DNA from 4 places in the Kitasatospora sp. NPDC028961 genome. Region 1 is predicted to be linked to each of the others. Evidence: riboswitches for the same ligand, from Rfam matches in the RefSeq annotation. Region 1 holds a riboswitch; each other region holds the start of a gene.
What was found. A riboswitch is a leader RNA that binds a small molecule or an ion and turns the genes downstream of it on or off. The one in region 1 is predicted to bind cyclic di-AMP.
Positions count from the first base shown of each region.

Region 2: it holds a riboswitch for cyclic di-AMP, as region 1 does, so the genes downstream of both, ACZ4UX_RS24090 (transglycosylase family protein) here and ACZ4UX_RS30885 (transglycosylase family protein) in region 1, are expected to answer to the same signal.
Region 3: it holds a riboswitch for cyclic di-AMP, as region 1 does, so the genes downstream of both, ACZ4UX_RS08440 (C40 family peptidase) here and ACZ4UX_RS30885 (transglycosylase family protein) in region 1, are expected to answer to the same signal.
Region 4: it holds a riboswitch for cyclic di-AMP, as region 1 does, so the genes downstream of both, ACZ4UX_RS27565 (glycoside hydrolase family 16 protein) here and ACZ4UX_RS30885 (transglycosylase family protein) in region 1, are expected to answer to the same signal.

Region 1 covers NZ_JBVHVO010000028.1:15,552-20,364, forward strand. Annotated here, with positions in the region: gene ACZ4UX_RS30880 (DNA polymerase III subunit gamma/tau domain-containing protein) at 1-1,803, opposite strand, end outside; cyclic di-AMP (ydaO/yuaA leader) riboswitch at 2,230-2,354, shown strand; gene ACZ4UX_RS30885 (transglycosylase family protein) at 2,341-3,633, shown strand; gene ACZ4UX_RS30890 (hypothetical protein) at 3,807-4,007, shown strand; gene ACZ4UX_RS30895 (LacI family DNA-binding transcriptional regulator) at 4,067-4,813, opposite strand, start outside.
Region 2 covers NZ_JBVHVO010000015.1:44,953-49,765, reverse strand. Annotated here, with positions in the region: gene ACZ4UX_RS24100 (SDR family NAD(P)-dependent oxidoreductase) at 1-78, opposite strand, end outside; gene ACZ4UX_RS24095 (cytochrome P450 family protein) at 237-1,511, shown strand; cyclic di-AMP (ydaO/yuaA leader) riboswitch at 1,786-1,958, shown strand; gene ACZ4UX_RS24090 (transglycosylase family protein) at 1,964-2,890, shown strand; gene eno (phosphopyruvate hydratase) at 3,146-4,432, shown strand; gene ACZ4UX_RS24080 (FtsB family cell division protein) at 4,576-4,813, shown strand, end outside.
Region 3 covers NZ_JBVHVO010000003.1:215,707-220,519, reverse strand. Annotated here, with positions in the region: gene ACZ4UX_RS08450 (NYN domain-containing protein) at 1-189, shown strand, start outside; gene ACZ4UX_RS08445 (C40 family peptidase) at 402-1,445, shown strand; cyclic di-AMP (ydaO/yuaA leader) riboswitch at 1,769-1,922, shown strand; gene ACZ4UX_RS08440 (C40 family peptidase) at 1,933-3,081, shown strand; gene ACZ4UX_RS08435 (C40 family peptidase) at 3,307-4,365, shown strand; gene ACZ4UX_RS08430 (hypothetical protein) at 4,398-4,813, shown strand, end outside.
Region 4 covers NZ_JBVHVO010000021.1:29,326-34,138, forward strand. Annotated here, with positions in the region: gene ACZ4UX_RS27550 (TetR family transcriptional regulator) at 1-129, shown strand, start outside; gene ACZ4UX_RS27555 (alpha/beta hydrolase) at 406-1,548, shown strand; gene ACZ4UX_RS27560 (MoaF-related domain-containing protein) at 1,657-1,986, opposite strand; cyclic di-AMP (ydaO/yuaA leader) riboswitch at 2,391-2,555, shown strand; gene ACZ4UX_RS27565 (glycoside hydrolase family 16 protein) at 2,560-3,840, shown strand; gene ACZ4UX_RS27570 (hypothetical protein) at 3,951-4,520, opposite strand; gene ACZ4UX_RS27575 (IclR family transcriptional regulator) at 4,700-4,813, opposite strand, start outside.

The DNA.
Region 1 (4,813 bases):
GCTGCGGCTGAAGGTGACCGCCTCCCCGGCGAGTTCGTGGCGCGCGGTGGAGACGCCGTAGTCGCTCTGCCCGGCGGCGTCGATCAGCAGGCCGTCGAAGACGGTCCCCTTGTCCCGGCCGAGCGAGTGCAGCGCCACTCCCCCGCCGCCGTTGCCGTACAGCACGCTCGCGGTGTAGTCGAAGTCGTTGAGGTACGCGCCGTGCTCGATGCCCCACCCGCCGTTGTGGTAGGCCGCGAACTCGGTGACCACGTGGTGCTGCTGGGCGTTCAGCCAGACGAAGATGCCGTCCCGCAGGTTGTTGTGGGCCAGGCAGCGCCGGAACGTCCAGACCCCCTCGCTGTTCTCCGGCCACTCGAAGCCGGAGGCACCGTCGGCCCCCTGGACGCCGACGGCCACGCAGTCCAGCGCCTTGCCGCCGGTGCCGGCGCCGAGGTTGAAGCCGGTCAGCCGGTAGGCCCGCGGGTTGGGCTCCAGCCGCGTGCGGGAGGCGACGCAGGACTCGTAGACGATGTCGTCGGAGGGCTGCTGCGGGGTGCGGGTGTCCGGCGGGCCGTCCCACCAGTAGGCGTCCTCCCAGGTGTCGTGGCTGATGCAGCTGCGGAAGGTGATGCCGTGGCTGGCGTGCGGGACGAAGGCGTGGCTCCCCGCGTCGCGGACCACCAGGCCCTCGACGACGGTGCCCCGGGTGGTGTCGCCCAGCATGTGGAAGTGCAGCCCGTACCGGCCGAGCACCGGGGCGGTCACCGGGGCGCTGCCGTCCGGGCCCTTCCAGGACTCCGCGGTGTCGGTGCGCGGGCCGACCCAGCGCAGCGCCGCGTGCCGCAGGTCGGCCCGGCGGGAGGTGGTGAGGTGGACGTGGGCGCGGCCCTCGGCGGTGCCCTCGATCCGCACGCTGCGGGTCAGGTTGAGCACCTCGGCGCCGACCGTGACGCCCCCTCCGGCGGCCACCCGGGGGTGCGCGTACGTCAGCGGCGCCTCCAGGGTGACGGTGGATCCGCTGACGGACCGGACGACGGCGAGGTCGTAGCGGGTGGAGAAGCCGTCCTCGCCGGGCGGACCGGTCGGGGTGACGGCCAGTTCGTCGCCGGGCAGCCAACCGGTGGGCGACGCGGCCAGGCTGACGGTGGTGTCGCCCGCCGCGAGTGCCCGGTCGGCTCGCACCCAGGCGGTCTTGGCCGCGCCGTCCAGCCGCAGGTACCCGGCGCCGGTGACCCAGAGGCCGACGTCGGTGTCGACCACCTTCATGCCGTCCCCCCGGAAGCGCCGCTCGTCGACGGCGGGGAAGCGCACGGTGTGCACGGCGGCGCCCTCGGGGGCGAGCGCGAGGGTGCCGCGGATCTCGACGTTGCCCGCGGCGGCGAGGGTGAGGCTGCGGTCGGCGGCGAAGGTGAGCGCACCGCCCGGCTCGACCAGCAGCGAGCCGATCGCGGCGTCGGTGTCGAGCAGCACCCGGTCGGTGATCCGGACGGCGCTCTGCGGTCCGGGTACCCGGCCGCCCCAGCCGGCCTGGTCCGACCACGGGCGGCCGCCCTGGTCGGGGGTGGGCGCGGGGGCGGCTCCGGCGGTGGGCTGCCCGGGCGCGGCCGCCCCCTCGGCGGGGGCGCCGTCGGTGGCGCCCCCGGGCGTCCCGGAGGGCGACGCGGCGCCGTGCCGGTGCGCCGCGGCCGGGTCGGCCGCTCCCGGCTCCGTGGCGGGGTCCTCCGGGGCGGCGACGGGCGCGGAGCGGCCGTCCAGGGAGCGCCGCAGCGCCTCGCCGCCGACCGCCGCGAAGACCGTGCCGACGGCGAGCCAGCGCAGCATCGTCCGCCGGGGCAGGGGAGTTCGGGGCTCGGCGGGCGGGATGTCCGCTCTGCGGTGTTTTGCCCGGCGGTGCGTCCCACGTGGCCGCTCGGCCGGCGCACCGGCCTCCGGACCCTCGTCCATGGCCATCGCTGCGAAGCCCTCCCCCCAGACGGCCGCGTCGGTCCTGATGCCCTGAAGCATAGGCAGTTGCCGTGACTCCGACGGGCGTTGCTCGAAATCGGTCATTTCTGATCATGGTGGACAGCCATTCAGCACGCTCTTCATAAACTGTGATGACCGTCACACATGTTTGCGGTTTGAACTTAAGTCTGCTTAACGTGCTCCCCGTTCGTGGCCACACGGACCCAGCCCACCCGCAACGCCGAGTCCTGCCGTCGGGTGCGCTGGCAGCGCAGAACGCACCACGGCAGGAGCGGGGGAACCACAGGTAAGTCGCCCGGGACCGGTTCGTACCGGTTCGGGGCTAGGGGTGAAGCCGCGTCCACAGCGCGGCCGGGCAACTCCAGCCCGAATCCGACAGCTCACCTCGCAGGCGTGGGAGAGGACCGCGTCACCATGCTGCCCACCAACGGCACCCGCCTGTCCGGCCGCACCCGCCGAGCGATCGCCACCCTCGGCGTCGTCGGTATCGGCCTCACCATCCCCTGCCTCACCGCCGGCTCCGCCTCGGCCGCCTCGGTCGCCACCTGGGACAAGGTCGCCCAGTGCGAGAGCACCGGCAACTGGAGCATCAACACCGGCAACGGTTTCTACGGCGGCCTCCAGTTCACCAACTCCACCTGGGCGGCGTTCGGCGGCACCAGCTACGCCGCGCGTGCCGACCTCGCCACCAAGGACCAGCAGATCGCGGTCGCCGAGAAGGTGCTCGCCGTCCAGGGCCCCGGCGCCTGGCCCGTCTGCTCCGTCCAGGCCGGTCTGACCAAGGGCGGCACCCCGGCCGCCGTCGACACCGCGACCGCCGCCAAGCCGGCCGCCCCGAAGGCCACCCCGGCCCCGGCGCAGACCCCCGCCCCCGCCGCCAAGCCGGCCGCGCCCAAGGCCGCCCCGAAGGCCGCCGAGGCCCCGGCCACCGCCGACTCCGCCCAGCAGTCGCAGGGCCGGAACTGGCAGCAGTACCGCCAGGACGCGCAGGCCTCCTCCGACTACACCGTGGTCGCGGGCGACTGGCTCTCCTCGATCGCCGACAAGAACAACGTCCAGGGCGGCTGGGAGCGGCTCTACGAGCTCAACCGCGGCACCCTCGGCGACGGCCCGCACGTCATCTACCCGGGCCAGCACCTGAGCCTGGGCGACCGCGCGAAGACCCGGGCCTCGGACGAGTCCGGCCAGGGCTTCGACTGGTTCAACCGCTCCTCGGGCGCCACCGGCAAGGCCGACGGCTCCACCGCGACCGCCACCAAGCCGGCCGCGCAGACCCAGGCTCCGGCCGCCAAGCCCGCCGCCCAGGCGCCGGCCCAGGCCGCCACGGGCAGCATGGCCGCCGCGGTCTCCTTCGCCCAGTCGAAGGTCGGCCAGGCCTACGTCTACGGCGGTACCGGCAACGGCGGTTGGGACTGCTCCGGCCTGACCCAGGCCGCGCTGCGCGCCGCGGGCGTCTCCGTCCCGCGGGTCGCCGCCGACCAGGCCGCCGCCAGCACCCACGTCTCGCTGGACGCCCTCAAGGCCGGCGACCTGCTGTTCTGGTCCAACAACGGCCAGGACTCGGGCGTCTACCACGTCGCGCTCTACATCGGCGACGGCAAGTACGTCGAGGCCGCCAACCCGAGCGTGGGCGTGCGGACCCAGACCATCGCCAACTGGGCCCCGGACTTCGCCGGCCGGGTCTGATCCCGCGCGCGGTCCGCACGCGGTCCGCACCGTCCGCCGCAGCCCCCGGGGGGAGTCTGGTCGCTCCTCCCCGGGGGCTCCGGCACGCCCGCGCGCGGGACGGCGCGGGCCCGGGCATGGCCAAACCCGGGCCCGGCGGGCATGCTGCTTCTCCGCACCCGAGGAGGAGTCACATGGCCCAGGTCACCGTCACGCTCGACGCCAATCTCGCGATCGACGCGATGATGCTCTCCGGCACCAGGAACCCGCAGGACGCGGTGGAGCTGATCCTGCGCGACTACCTCGCCCGGGGGCGGCGCACCGAGAGCCGGACCGGCGAGGCCGCCGACGGGCAGCGGACCGGGCAGCAGCGCCCGACCGCGCAGGAGGGCTGAGGGCGGACAGGACGGGGCCCCGGAGGACTGGATCGTCCTCCGGGGCCCCGGTCGTCGTCTCAGCGGGCGCAGGCGCCCGTGGAACCGCGCATCACCAGCTCCGGCTGGAACATGAACTCACCGCGCTGGGCGGCGTTCGCGCCGACCTCCTCCAGCAGGGCGTCGACGGCGGCGGTGGCCATCGCCTCGACCGGCTGGCGGATGGTGGTCAGCGGCGGCTCGGTGAAAGCTATCAGCGGCGAGTCGTCGAACCCGACCACCGAGACGTCCTGCGGAACGGACAGCCCCCGCTGGCGCACCGCGCGGATCGCCCCGAGCGCCATCATGTCGCTGCCGCAGACGATCGCCGTACAGCCCTTGTCGAGCAGTGCGCCGGCCGCCGCGTGCCCGCCCTCCACGCTGAACAGCGTGTGGTGGACGAGCTCCCGGGCCTGTTCCTCGGTCCGGCCGAGGACCTCCCGCAGGGCCGCCGTGAAGCCCTCGATCTTCCGCAGCACCGGGACGTACCGCTTCTGCCCGACCGCGAGGCCGATCCGCTCGTGGCCGAGCTCGGCCAGGTGCTGGACGGCCATCCACATCGCGGCCCGGTCGTCCGGCGAGATGAACGGCGCGTCGATCTTCTCGCTGAAGCCGTTGATCAGGACGAACGGCACCTGCCGGCCGGTCAGCCGGGCGTACCGGTCGTGGTCGGCGGTGGTGTCCGCGTGCAGGCCGGAGACGAACACGATGCCCGCCACGCCCCGGTCGACCAGCATCTCCACCAGTTCGTCCTCGGTGGAGCCGCCGGGCGTCTGGGTGCAGAGCAC
Region 2 (4,813 bases), on a different contig from region 1:
GGTGAACCGGCGGGCGAGGCCGGCTCCCGACCCGCCGGCGAGTACGGCGATGACCACGACTGCCCCGGTGACCCGCATGGTGCGCTCCTCCCTGTGGGCGGCTCCGCACCGGCGCCCACGCATTTTGCTTGCGGAGGATCGTAGGCAGGTCCTGACCCTCCGCAACAGGGATTACCCCTCAGGTGACCAGGCTCACGCCTGCCGCGCCGGGGTTCCCCACCGGATACGGTCGACACATGCCAGTTCAGCCCGATTCAGCCCGCCCGCCGCTCTTCACCTGGGAGTTCGCCGCCGACCCGTACCCGGCGTACGCGTGGCTGCGGGAGCACGAACCGGTGCATCGCACCACCCTGCCGAGCGGGGTCGAGGCCTGGCTGGTGACCAGGTACGCGGACGCCCGGCAGGCGCTCGCCGACAGCCGGCTCTCGAAGAACCCGGCCCATCACAGCGGGCACGCCCACCGCAGCGGCCGGGTCGGCATCCCCGGCGAGCGCCAGGCCAATCTGATGACCCACCTGCTGAACATCGACCCGCCGGACCACACCCGGCTGCGCCGGCTGGTCTCGAAGGCGTTCACACCGCGCCGGGTGGCGGAGTTCGAGCCCCGGGTGCAGCAGCTCACCGACCGGCTGATCGACGGCTTCGCGGAGCGCGGCTCCGCGGACCTGATCCACGAGTTCGCCTTCCCGCTGCCGATCTACGCGATCTGCGACCTGCTCGGCGTGCCGGCCGAGGACCAGGACGACTTCCGGGACTGGGCGGGCATGATGATCCGCCACGGCAGCGGGCAGCGCGGCGGGGTGGGACGCGCCGTCAAGCGGATGCGCGCCTACCTGGCGGAGCTGATCCACCGCAAGCGGGCCGATCCCGGCGACGACCTCATCTCGGGGCTGATCCGGGCCAGCGACCACGGTGAGCACCTGACCGAGAACGAGGCCGCGGCGATGGCCTTCATCCTCCTTTTCGCCGGGTTCGAGACGACCGTGAACCTGATCGGCAACGGCACCTACGCCCTGCTGCGCAACCCCGGGCAGCGGGCGCTGCTCCAGGACTCGATCGCCCGCGGCGAGACCGCGCTGCTGGAGACCGGTATCGAGGAACTCCTGCGCTACGACGGTCCGGTGGAGCTCGCCACCTGGCGGTTCGCGACCAGCCCGCTGACCATCGGCGGCGTGGACATCCCGGTCGGCGATCCGGTGCTGGTGGTGCTCGCGGCGGCGGACCGGGACCCGGCGCGGTTCGCCGACGAGAACACCCTCGACCTGGCCCGGACGGACAACCCGCACCTCGGCTTCGGGCACGGCATCCACTACTGCATCGGTGCTCCGCTGGCCCGGTTGGAGGGGCGCGCGGCGCTCACCACCCTGCTCACCCGGTTGCCCGATCTGCGACTCGCCGCCAACCCGGAGGAGCTCCGCTGGCGCGGTGGCCTGATCATGCGTGGACTGCGCGATCTCCCGGTGGAATTCACCCCCGAGAAGCCCTCCGCGGTACCGGTGGACGGGCTCTGAGCAAATCCGTCCGGCGACCCCCGGCGGTGTCTCGATCTCGTCGCGCCGAGACCTCGACACGCTGACGGGGTGTCGCCGACACGCCTTCGCAGCGGGTATGAATCAGCATCAAACCGGACATAGCCCTGTCGTTGGTAGGCGATCGGCCACGCGCCGTAATTTATGTGTGATACCTGCGATATGAGCTTGTTATTGATGTGAGGATCTGTCTACCCTCCCTGGAGTTCGCAGCTGCGGACCTCGTGCGCGGAACGCCGAATCCTGCCCGCCGCGTTACGGGAAACCGACCAGAACCCTTGGGCAGGGGCGGGGGAACCAGGTTTGTTGCCGTCCCCCACGGCTTGGGGTGAAGCCGCCCGCGCGGGCAGAAGGCGTCCGCGTCGTGCGGCCGGGCCACCTCCCGGTCCGAACCCGACAGCTCACCTCGCAGGCGTGCGGAGAGGGACTTCCCCATGCTCTTCGTCGGAACCGGCCGTCACCGTCGTCGCACCCAGACCGAGAAGGCCATCGCCGTTGCCGGCGTGGCCGGCGTCGGACTCGCCCTGCCGCTCCTCACCGCCACCGGCGCCTCGGCCGCCCCGGCCTCGACCTGGGACGCGGTCGCCCAGTGCGAGAGCGGCGGCAACTGGGGCATCAACACCGGCAACGGCTTCTACGGCGGCCTCCAGTTCACCTCCAGCACCTGGAAGGCGTTCGGCGGCACCTCGTACGCGCCGCAGGCCCACCAGGCCAGCCGGGCGCAGCAGATCTCGGTCGCCGAGAAGGTCCTCGCCTCGCAGGGGCCGGGCGCCTGGCCGGTCTGCTCCCAGAAGGCGGGCCTGGCCAAGGGCGGGGCCGCGGCCTCGGTCGACACCTCCTCGGACGCCGAGCCGACGGCCGCCGCCAAGCCGGCCCAGTCGAAGCCCGCGCCGAAGCCGGCGCAGAAGCCCGCCCAGAAGCCGGCCCAGCAGCAGGCCCCGAAGCCCGCCGCCCAGCAGCCCGCCCAGCAGGACGACCGGGCTCCGGGCTTCGCCGGCCAGCCCGGCTGGGACGCCGACGCGAAGGTCTTCTGGTACCAGAGCGACGGCGCCTGGTACTGGACCAGCCACCAGAGCGTCTACCAGCAGTACGCCGGTCAGCAGGCCGCCCAGCAGACGAGCGGGTACGCGGGCCAGGACAGCCGCCCCGCCGCCGCCCACGGCGCCCCGGCCGCGGCCGCTCCCGCCGCCCAGCAGCGCACCGGGCACGGCTACACCGTCCAGTCCGGTGACACCCTGTCGACGATCGCCGCCGCCCAGGGCGTCGAGGGCGGCTGGCAGACGCTGTACGACGGCAACCGCGGCACCGTCGGCACCGACCCCAACCTGATCCTCCCGGGCCAGCAGCTCGACCTCGGCTGACCGCCCGTGTGGTGACTCCCCGTGCGGTGACGCCACGAAGGGGGCCGGTTCGGCCCCCTTCGTCCGCATCCGGCCGCATTTCGTGGGACAACCAGGTGAACTACCGGTGGGTAGCCCGGCCACACGCTGAGACGGGACCGAGGTCGACGTGGTCCCGGGAGCCCGTGCGGTTAGGCTCTGGTCGTAACGACTCCGCAACCATCCGGCCGACAGCACCCATCGTCAGCCGAACCTGCTTCCGCTAGGAGATGCCTCGTGCCGTCCATCGATGTCGTCGTAGCCCGTGAGATTCTCGACTCGCGTGGCAACCCCACGGTCGAGGTCGAGGTCGGCCTCGACGACGGCAGCACCGGCCGTGCCGCTGTCCCGTCGGGTGCCTCCACCGGTGCCTTCGAGGCGCTGGAGCTTCGCGACGGTGACAAGAACCGCTACTTCGGCAAGGGCGTGGAGAAGGCCGTCCTGGCCGTCATCGAGCAGATCGGCCCCGAGCTGGTCGGCTACGACGCCACCGAGCAGCGCCTGATCGACCAGGCCATGCTCGACCTGGACGCCACGCCGGACAAGTCCTCGCTCGGCGCCAACGCGATCCTGGGCGTCTCCCTCGCCGTGGCGCACGCCGCCTCCGAGGCCAGCGACCTGCCGCTGTTCCGCTACCTGGGCGGCCCGAACGCCCACGTCCTGCCCGTCCCGATGATGAACATCCTCAACGGTGGCTCGCACGCGGACTCCAACGTCGACATCCAGGAGTTCATGATCGCTCCGATCGGCGCGGAGTCCTTCTCCGAGGCCGTCCGCTGGGGCGTCGAGGTCTACCACACCCTCAAGGGCGTGCTGAAGGAGCGCGGCCTGTCCACCGGCCTCGGCGACGAGGGCGGCTTCGCGCCGAACCTGGACAGCAACCGCGAGGCCCTGGACCTCATCACCGAGGCCATCCAGAAGGCCGGTTACGTGCCCGGCCGGGACATCGCGCTCGCCCTGGACGTCGCCGCCTCCGAGTTCTACCAGGACGGTGCCTACCAGTTCGAGGGCAAGGCGCTCTCCGCTGCCGAGCTCATCGAGTACTACGCCGAGCTCGTCGCCGCGTACCCGCTGGTCTCCATCGAGGACCCGCTGGACGAGTCGGACTGGGACGGCTGGAAGGCCATGACCGTCAAGCTGGGCGACAAGGTCCAGCTGGTCGGCGACGACCTGTTCGTCACCAACCCGGCCCGCCTGGCCAAGGGCATCGAGACCGGCACCGCCAACGCGCTGCTGGTCAAGGTGAACCAGATCGGCTCGCTGACCGAGACCCTGGACGCCGTCGAGCTGGCCCAGCGCAACGGCTACCGCTGCATGATGTCGCACCGCTCCGGTGAGACCGAGGACGTCACCATCGCCGACCTCGCCGTCGCCACCAACTGCGGCCAGATCAAGACCGGCGCCCCGGCCCGCTCCGAGCGCGTCGCCAAGTACAACCAGCTGCTGCGCATCGAGGAGATCCTCGACGACGCGGCCGAGTACGCCGGCCGCGGCGCGTTCCCGCGCTTCCGCTCCGCCGAGTAGTAGCCGCGCGGCCGAGCAGTCGTCGGCCCGGGCCCGTCACGAGGGCCGATCGCGCCCAGTAGCGCAAGCCTGACCGGTGCCCCGCCGTTCACCCCGTAGGGTGGACGGCGGGGCACCGTCGCGATCAGGAGGGGACACGGGAGATGGCAGGCTGGAGGATCCCGGGCTTTGCCGCCCGGCCTCGCTTCACGAGCCGGGCGACCGTCCTCGTCCTGGTGCTCTGCTCCCTGGTCGCGATCCTGGCCTACCCGACCAGGCAGTTCATCTCCCAGCGTTCCGAGATCTCCGCCCAGCGGGCGAAGGCCGAGCACGCCCGGCAACAGGTCGAGCAGCTGCGCCGGGAGAAGACCCGCTGGCAGGACCCGGAGTACGTCAAGGCGC
Region 3 (4,813 bases), on a different contig from region 1:
GTCCGGGTGCGGTTCAGCCGGACCGGGGAGACCGCCGACGAACTGATCCGCCGCCTGGTGCGGGCCGAGCCGCAGGGCCGGCCGGTGGTGGTGGTCTCCACCGACCGGGAGGTCGCGGAGGGCGTGCGGAAGGCGGGCGCGCGCCCTGTAGCCTCGGTGCTGCTGCTGAACCGACTGGCCCGGCCCTGACCTCGGCCGGGGGCCGGCCGGCAGGAGATGACGCCTGGTCAGCGCCCGGTTTGCGGGGATGTGTGGATCCCGTGAAGTCATGGCGGGGAGCGGGAGTTCACGCCATCGGGGGAGTGGCGCAAAGCGTGGATCTTCACTAGGGTCTGGCGTCAAACCTATTTTCCGGATTCTCACTCGTTCGGGTGAGTCCGTTGGAAGAAGGAGCCGGTCACTTGGCCACCCACCGCCGTCCCAAGCAGTCGAGCCGTGCACGGGTCACCGTGCTGACCGCTGCCGCTGCGACCGCGGTCGCCCTCTCGGCCCAGGTCAGCGCTCACGCCGCGCCCAGCCCGTCCCCCAAGAAGGAGGACGTGAAGGCGCAGGTCGACCAGCTGCAGGAGGAGGCCGAGCAGGCCACCGAGAAGTTCAACGGTGCCAAGGAGCGGGCGGACCAGCTGCGCAAGCAGGCGGACCAGCTCCAGGACCAGGTGGCTCGCGGCCAGGACCAGATGACCCAGCTTCAGGGCGGGCTGGCCGAGGTGGCGGCCGAGCAGTACCGGACCGGCGGCATCGACCCGTCCGTCCAGCTGATGCTCGCCTCCGACCCGTCCGGCTACCTGGACAAGGCCGCCAGCGTCCAGCAGGCCAGCTCCAGCCAGACCGAGGCGCTCAAGGGCCTGCAGGACCAGCAGCGCCGGCTGGACCAGCAGAAGGCCGAGGCGGCCGCCGTCCTCGCCTCGCTGGACAGCACGACCAAGGACCTGAACCAGTCCAAGGCCGAGGTCAACAAGAAGCTCAAGGAAGCCCAGGATCTGCTGAACTCGCTCAGCGCCGCCGACCGGGCCGCGCTGAAGGCCGCCCAGCAGCAGGCCGACCGGGCCTCGCGCGGCAGCGAGCGCACCGACCTGAGCAGCCTGCCGCAGGGCAGCGGCTTCGCCGGGCAGGCCGTCGCCAACGCGATGAGCAAGCAGGGTTCGCCGTACGTCTGGAGCGCGGTCGGCCCGAACTCCTTCGACTGCTCCGGTCTGATGGTCTGGTCGTACGCGAAGGCCGGCGTCTCGCTGCCGCGCACCTCGCAGGCGCAGGCCAACTACGGCTCGAAGGTGGCCTCGCTGGCCGACGCCCAGCCGGGCGACCTCATCATCTACCGCCCGGACCGCAGCCACGTCGGGATGTACATCGGCAACGGGATGGTGGTCCACGCGCCGCACACCGGTGACGTGGTGAAGGTGATGAAGGCCGACGCGATGCCGATCAACGCGATCCGCCGGGTCTGACGGACCGACATGCCCACGGGCCGGGATCCGGCCCTGTGATCCGCGCCACCCCCGGAACCGGGGGTGGCGTCGGTGTCTGCGGCCGCATCATGACAAACGATCAGCTCCATGTGGGCGCGTGATCACACCCGGTCATATTCACAAATGAACTTGGATATTCTTCCGGCATTTTTCTGACAAGGATTTGAACGGATCACGGTTCTGTTACTAGGGTCATGCCTCGAACCACCGCACAGTCGATCACCCAGCAGGGGTGGCGGCGGAGGTTTACCGCCGAGTTCGTGAAGCAGCGGGGCAGAGCATCTGCCCGTCGGGGAGTCCAGTAGTCGGGGGCGCTGTGGAACGGAGCCGGGGAACCATGTTCCTCCGGGGTGAATCGGCGCCAGGTCGACCGTCGTGCGGTCGGTGAGGCGTCGTAGGGCACGCTTCCGGCCCGAACCCGTCAGCTCACCCGGTAGGCGGACGTAGGAAGAAGGAGTCCGCCTTCGTGGCGTCCCATCGTCGTCCCAAGCCCGCCGGCCGCGCCCGGGTCTCGATTCTGACCGGTGTCGCTGCTGCGGCGGTCGCGCTCTCCGCGCAGTCCGGCGCCCACGCCGACCCGACGCCGACCAAGGATCAGGTCAAGGAGCAGATCGACCAGCTCAACGAGCAGGCCGAGCAGGCCACCGAGAAGCTCAACGGCGCCCAGGCCAAGCAGCAGGAGCTGCAGAAGCAGGTCGGTGAGCTGCAGGACAAGGTGGCCCGTCAGCAGGCCGCGGTGACCGAGGCCCAGGGCGGTCTCGCCGAGATCGCCGGCGAGCAGTACCGCAACGGCGGCATATCGCCGACCGTGCAGCTGATGCTCTCGTCCAGCCCGGACAGCTTCCTCAGCCAGGCCGGTGCCATCAACCAGGCCGGCAGCACGCAGTCCGGCGCGCTGAAGGACCTCCAGGAGCAGCAGCGCAGGCTCGACCAGGACCGCAACGAGGCCCAGGGCAAGCTCGGCGAGCTCGAAGCCACCACCCAGCAGCTGAAGGCCTCCAAGGAGGAGGTCCAGGGCAAGCTGGCCAAGGCCCAGGACCTGTACAACTCGCTGTCCGAGCAGGAGCGCCAGGCGATGCGCGCGGCCGAGGAGAAGGCCGCCGCCGAGGCAAAGGCCAAGGCGGACGCCGCCAAGGCCGAGGCCAAGTCCAAGGCGGATGCCGACCGCGCCTCCCGCGACAACACCCGCGACCAGCTGCCCGCCCCGTCCTCGCCGGCCGCCAAGCCCGCGGCCGCCGCGCCGTCCGCGCCCGCCGCCAACGGCTCGCGCGCCGCCGCCGCGATCGCCGCCGCGGAGAGCAAGCTGGGCGCCCCGTACGTCTACGGCGCGGCCGGTCCGAGCTCCTTCGACTGCTCCGGCCTGACCAGCTGGGCCTACGCCCAGGCGGACGTGTCGCTGCCGCGCACCTCGCAGTCCCAGGCCACCGCCGGTACCAACGTGGGCACCAACATCGCCAACGCCCAGCCCGGCGACCTGATCATCTACCGTGCGGACCGCAGCCACGTCGCGCTCTACGTGGGCGGCGGCCAGGTCATCCACGCGCCGAAGCCCGGCGCGAACGTCCGGTACGAGACCGCCAGCATGCTGCCGATCTCGGCCATCGTGCGCGTCTGATCCGACGTCTGCTCCCGCAGGCCCGGTCTCCCCTCGCGGGAGGCCGGGCCTGCGGCTTTCATGCCGGACCGTGCTGATGTCCGATTGCGGGTCAAATATTCGGGTTGGGAGGGGTTTGGACTCGCTCGCCCGGACTCGCTAACGTCTGCCACCGGACTCCCGCTCGACAGCCGCCCGCACCGGTGCGGCGGCGGGGCCGGGTCGCAGGATCGGAGTTACCGTCGTATGGCCGTGCACCGCCGTTCCCCCCTGCCGGGCGCGTTCGCCCGTGCGCTGGTGCTGACCGCCGCGGCCACCACCGCGCTGGGGGTGGCCACGGGGGGTGCCGCCCAGGCCGCCCCGGGCACGCCGGACGGGCCGTCGAACCGCAAGGACGTCAAGGCGCAGGTGGAACAGCTGTACGACGAGGCCGAGCAGGCCTCGGAGAAGTACAACGCCGCCCTGGACGTCCAGCAGCGCCTCCAGCACGAGACCGGCACGCTCCAGCAGCAGGTCGCCGTCGCCCAGGGCGAGCTCAACGAGCTCCGCGGCGACCTCGCCACCGTGGCCGGCGCCGAGTACCGGGGCGGCGGGATGGCGCAGACCGTCCAGCTGATGCTCTCCACCGACCCGGAGGGCTACCTCTCCAAGGCCCGCAGCCTGGACCAGGCCGCCGAGCGGCAGAACGAGACGCTGCACGAGGTGGTGGCCCGTCAGCGCCGGCTCGACCAGCGCCGGACGGAGGCCTCGATGAAGCTCTCCGAGCTGGAGGAGACCCGCCGGGCCCTGGCCGAGAGCAAGCAGCAGATCCAGCAGCGGCTGGCCAAGGCGCAGCGGCTGCTCAACAGCCTGGGGGCGGGCGAGCGGGCCCGGATGGTGGCCCAGGACGCCCGCGAGGCCGAGCAGCGGGCCACCCGCGGCACCGACCGCCTCGACCTGGGCACGGCCCCGCCCGCCTCCGAACGCGGCGCGGCCGCGCTGGCCGCCGCCGTGCGGATGATCGGTTCGCCCTATGTGTACGGATCCGCCGGGCCCCGCGCGTTCGACTGTTCCGGTCTGATGTACTGGAGCTGGCGGCAGGCCGGAGTGACCCTGCCGCGCACCTCGCAGGCCCAGGCGTACGCCGGCCGGCGGGTCAGCATCTCCGACGCGCGACCGGGAGACCTGGTGATCTTCTACCGGGACAGGCACCACGTCGGCATGTACGCCGGCGGCGGGGTGATCGTGCACGCCCCCTACCCGGGCGCCAAGGTCCGCTACGAGAGCGTCAACGCGATGCCCGTCGCGGAGGTGATCCGGCTCTGAGCCGGCCCGTCCCGACCCCTCCCGCCGATGCCGTGACACGCCGCCGCGCACTGTCCCGGCGCGGGGCCCTGCTGCTCGCGGCGGGCGGACTGGCCCAGCTGTCGCTGCCCCGGGCGGCTCCGGCGGCCTCCGTGGCCGCGGTGGCGGACCAGCGGGCCGAGGTGGCCGCGCTGCTGGCCGAGCGGGCCCGGACGCTGACCGCCGGACCGTCCGCGCCCCCGGTGGAGGCGGCCTACCGCAACCTCGTGCTCGGTCCGGCCGGTCGGCCGGACCGGCTTACCGCCACCGCCGAACTGACCGTCCGGGTGACCGGCTACGACGCCTACCCGGTGGTCCACCCGCGCCGGCTGGAGCTGTGGCGGACCGGCGGAGGCTGGCGGGTCGAACGCGAGGACGGCCCGGACGGGCCGGCGCCGCTCTGGGACTTCGGGACCGTCCGGGCGGCGGC
Region 4 (4,813 bases), on a different contig from region 1:
CGGGTGGCGCTGGAGGAGTGGGCCTTCTCCGACGCCCCCGCCGCCGGGCCGGGCTCGCCCCAGGAGCTGGGCGCCCGGTGCATGCGCGAACTGACCGCCGGTCTGCGCCTCTGGAGCAGCGTCAGCTGACGCGACCTCAGCCCGGCCCGCCCGCCGCACCGCCCGCCACACCGCCCCTCACTCCGCTCGTGCCGGCCCGTTCTCCCGGCGTCCCGGCACTGCCCCGGCCGCCATACCCGCTGGTCGGCGGGTCCACGGGGGCCCGGCGGGCCGCTAGGGTTGTTGATCGCGCCTCGGTGCTGGCTTCCGTGGTGGACGGGGGAACCGGGGCGGCCGTTCCGGTTGTCCTGACAGTTGTCCTGCCAACGGGGACGGGGGAGTTCGAGGCGTGGGAGCAAGTAGGACATGGGTCTGACGAGCCACAAGGTGCTGGCGCTGACCGTATTGATCGCCGTCGTGATGATGGCCGGCACGGTCTGGCTGTGGCCGAGACTGTCGAAGACGACCTGGCAGGCGGTGCTCGGCCGGATCGGCGCGCTGCTCGCCACCCAGCTCACCGTGCTCGCCGCGCTGGGCCTGGTGGCCAACAACTACTTCGCCTTCTACAGCAGCTGGGACGATCTGCTCGGCACCGGCGACAACGGCCCGGTCGTCATCCAGAACAAGGCGGACGCCTCCGGGCGCCTCCAGGTGGAGACCATCGGGCACGCGTCGGTCCAGGGCGGCGGGGCGCTCGGTCGCGACCCCAAGCAGTCCGGCGAGATCCGCGAGGTCCGGATCGACGGCGCCGGCACCCGGCTCTCCACCGACGGGTACGTCTACCTGCCGCCGCAGTACTTCCAGCCGGAGTACGCGCAGAAGCAGTTCCCGGCGGTGATCGTGAGCACCGGCTTCCCCGGGATCGCGAAGAACCTGGTGACCCGGCTGAACTACCCGGGCGCGGCGCTCAAGCTGCTCCAGGAGGGTCGGATGCAGCCGACCGTGATGGTGCTGATGCGCCCCTCGCCCGCACTCCCGCAGGACACCGAGTGCGAGGACATCCCGGGCGGCGCGCAGTCGGAGACGTACTTCACCAAGGACGTCCCGGCCGCGATCCAGGCGACTTACCGGGTCTCCTCGGACCCGCAGGCCTGGGGCTTCATGGGCAACTCGACCGGCGGCTACTGCGCCCTCAAGCTCGCCATGCGGCATCCGGAGGTCTTCCCGACCGCCGTCTCGCTCTCCGGCTACTACCAGGCCGCCGACGACCCGACCACCGGCGACCTCTTCCGGGGCAGCCAGCAGCGTCGCAACGAGGCGGACCTGATGTGGCGGCTGAAGAACCTGCCGCAGCCCGAGGTGTCCGTCCTGCTGGCCGGGACCAGGGAGGGCGACGGCGACTACCGCCGGGACACCGAGGCCTTCGTGGCCGCCGCGCACGCGCCCATGAAGGTCTCCTACAGCATGATGAAGACCGGCGGCCACAACTTCGAGACCTGGAGCAGGCTGCTGCCGTCCTCGCTGGAGTGGCTCTCCCAGCACCTCAAGGTGCCGAGCCACACGGTCTGACCGCCGCCGGGCCCGCCCGCCCGGCCAGAACGCCCGGATACCAGCGCGCCAGGTCACCAGGACGCCAGGTCACCAGGACGCCCGGTCACCGGCGGCCCCGGACCGGCCTCAGGCCACCGGCTCCAGCGTCCCGGTGTGCAGCTCGCCGACCCGGCCGCCCTCGCCCTCGTACGTCCAGAACGCGCGCACCGTCAGCCTGCCGAGGTCCATCACGTGGCTGACGGTGATGCCGCTCTGCTCGGTCCAGCTGACGAAGTACAGCTCCGGCCCGATCTCGGCGATGTGCAGCGCGACGTCCTCCCACTGGCCCGCCGACTCGCCGAGGCCCTCCCAGCGCAGCCGCTTGCCGTCGGGCGAGTAGGCGTTGCGGAAGGCCGCGCCGTTGTCGACCTGGAAGAGGTAGGTACGGCCGGCGAAGGCGGGCAGGGGCGCGGTCATGGCGGAGCGGGTCCTCGTCTCTCGTCTGTGCGGTACGGCTGGACTCCCAACCTATCCGACCGGCCGACCTTCGCGGCGGACATGCGGGCACCCGGCCACGGAGCGGACACCGGGCCGGCGCCGCGCCCGCCCCGGCGCCGCGCCCACCCCGGCCGGACCTCCGCCACCCGCTCGCCGGCCCGCCGCCGACCCCGTCGGCCGCCCCGGCCGCGCCCCACGCCCCGCCCCGCCTCCAACTGATCAACTTCCCCGGTGACTTGATCCACTCCGGACGGCTCCCACTGTGAGCTGCGCGACAACGCCCCCCGTCGGCTTGTCGACATTCGAGCGGCCTGCCTAGCCTGCACGAGTCCGTCTTCGCGGACCCCGCCGTCGGGACGCCGAGTCCTGTCCACCCGCCGGTCGGCATTCGAGCACCGCAGCGGACGGGAGCGGGGGACCCAGGTCAGTGCCCGGCCCACGCGCTCGCGCGTGCGGACCGAGGCTAGGGGTGAAGCCGCTCCCACAGGCGGCCGGGCAACCTCAGCCCGAACCCGACAGCTCACCTCGCAGGCGTCTACAGAGGACACCGCCATGCAGAAGCCTGCCCGGCGCGCGACCCCGCGCCACGCCCGCCCCGCCCACCGAGGCCGCAAGGCCGCCTTCGCCGCCACCGGAGCGCTCGCCATCAGCGGCGCCGGCCTGCTCGGCGTCCCGGCGCTCAGCGGCGCCCAGGCGGCCACCGCGCCGACCGTCACCCAGGACAGGCTCGCCCCGGCCACCATGGTCGCGGGCAAGGCCACCACGGCCGCGCTGACCGTCCACTCCTCGTCCTGCTTCACGGCCAGGACCGTCGGCGTCGGCGTCCGCGACGCGGCCGGGCGCAACCTCGACTTCCCCGGCAACGTCTCCAACGCGCAGATCTGCCCCAGCGGCCTGTCGATCACCACCGGTGCCCGCACCCTGCCCGCCGGGACGTACACCCAGTTCGGCTTCTGGCAGGACCTCGGCGGTACCTGGCACAACCTGCCCTCGCGCCAGCTCGCGGTCTCCGACCCGACCGTCGCCCCCGCCCCGAGCCCGACCGCCACCCCCACCCCCAACCCCACCCCGACGCCGTCGCCCACCGCGACCGCGACGCCGTCGCCCACCGCCCCGGCCCCCACGACGCCCGCGACCGGCGCCCCGGTCGCCGGGAAGTCGCTGACCTGGTCGGACGAGTTCAACGGCCCGATCGCCTACGGCTCGCGCTGGACGGGTGACAAGAGCAGCGCCTACCACTACGGCAACCACAACCCGGACGACAACAAGCTCGACTGGCTGAACAAGAACAACGTCTCGGTGGCCGGCGGCGTCGCCACGTTCACCGCCAAGCCGGGCGCCAACACGCTGGAGAACGGCAAGAAGTCCTGGGACACCGGGCTGCTCACCACCGAGTACTCCAGCGAGGGCTTCCAGGTGAAGACCGGCGACTACGCCGAGACCCGGGTCAAGCTCCCGGCCGGTACGGGCGCCTGGCCGGCCCTGTGGACCTGGAAGAACGGCAACGGGGAGATCGACTCCTTCGAGTACCACCCCGACAACCCGAACCTGCTGGAGCTGACCAACCACGTCAACCCGGGCCACCTGTACTACACCGACGCCAAGGCGATCGCGAAGGACGGCTGGGTCACCATCGGCACCCACTACGGCGCCACCTCGGTCGACTGGTACGTCAACGGCACGAAGGTCTTCTCGGACGGCAAGGGCGTCGGCGCCAACTGGTCCGCGTACCTGATCCTCAACCTGTCCCTGAGCGCCGGGCAGTACCACGCCGCGCCGCAGGGCACGGCCCCGATCACCTTCGCCGCGGACTACGTCCGGGTCTACCGCTAGGCCGATCGGCGCCCGGTCCGGACCGGAACGCACCCGGCCCGGTCCGGATCAGGACAGCCGTACCGCGCTGAGCCGTCGAGGCCCAGCGCGGTACGGCCGGTCCGGCCCGGTCAGAGGTCGTCGGGGGGCTCGATGATGCGCATCGTGAACGGCAGCTTGTTGTTGTCCGGGTTCCGGTCGTCCGCACTGCTGACGGCGACGTAGCCGCCGTTCAGCTCGCCGTAGGGGACGTTGGCGCCGACCTTCAGCGGGATCAGTGCCGTGGCGCTGTCGAGGTTCGGCAGGCCGGCGGGGAAGTGGCAGCGCACCCGGTGGCCGTTCTGGAACACGGTGCAGTTCTCCGGGTAGAACGGCTCCTTCGGCGTGACGCCCTCCGGCAGGGTGACCACCACGGTGAACGGCGAGGCCGTCTTGTCCGGGCCGCGGTTGCCGATGAAGGCGTGCAACGTGACCATGCCCTCCGGCACGACGGGGTCCGGGTCGAGCCGGACCACCTCCAGGTCGGAGTTCGACGGGGCCGGCACCGCGAGCGGCGCGACCTCCGCCGCCGGGGCGTCCCCGACCGCGGGATCGGCGCCCGGGCAGGCGGCCCCCGCGGATCCGGCGGCCAGCGCGGTCACCGCGCACGCCACCGTCAGTGTCCTGCCGAGGAGACTCCGTACGGACCTTCTGCGCGACATCGTCGCTCACCCTGCCCTCTGCGTTCCGGCGGCCCGCACCGTTGCGGGCCGCGTCGGCACCAGCGTGACCGACCGGCTCGCCGTCCTCGTCGCACCCCGCCCTCGGGCCGTCCGAACGGCGGAACGGCGCGCCGGAGGCCGCCCGTCCTTCCCCGCGCGGCAGGAGCGGTGAGTGCCCGTCAGGGGGCGAGGACCTGCCCCAGCCGGGCCGCGATCTGGTGCATCACGGGGACGAGCGAGGCCGCGCCGGCCTGCTCCTCCAGTGCCCGGATCCGGGCCTCCGGGCCGGAGAC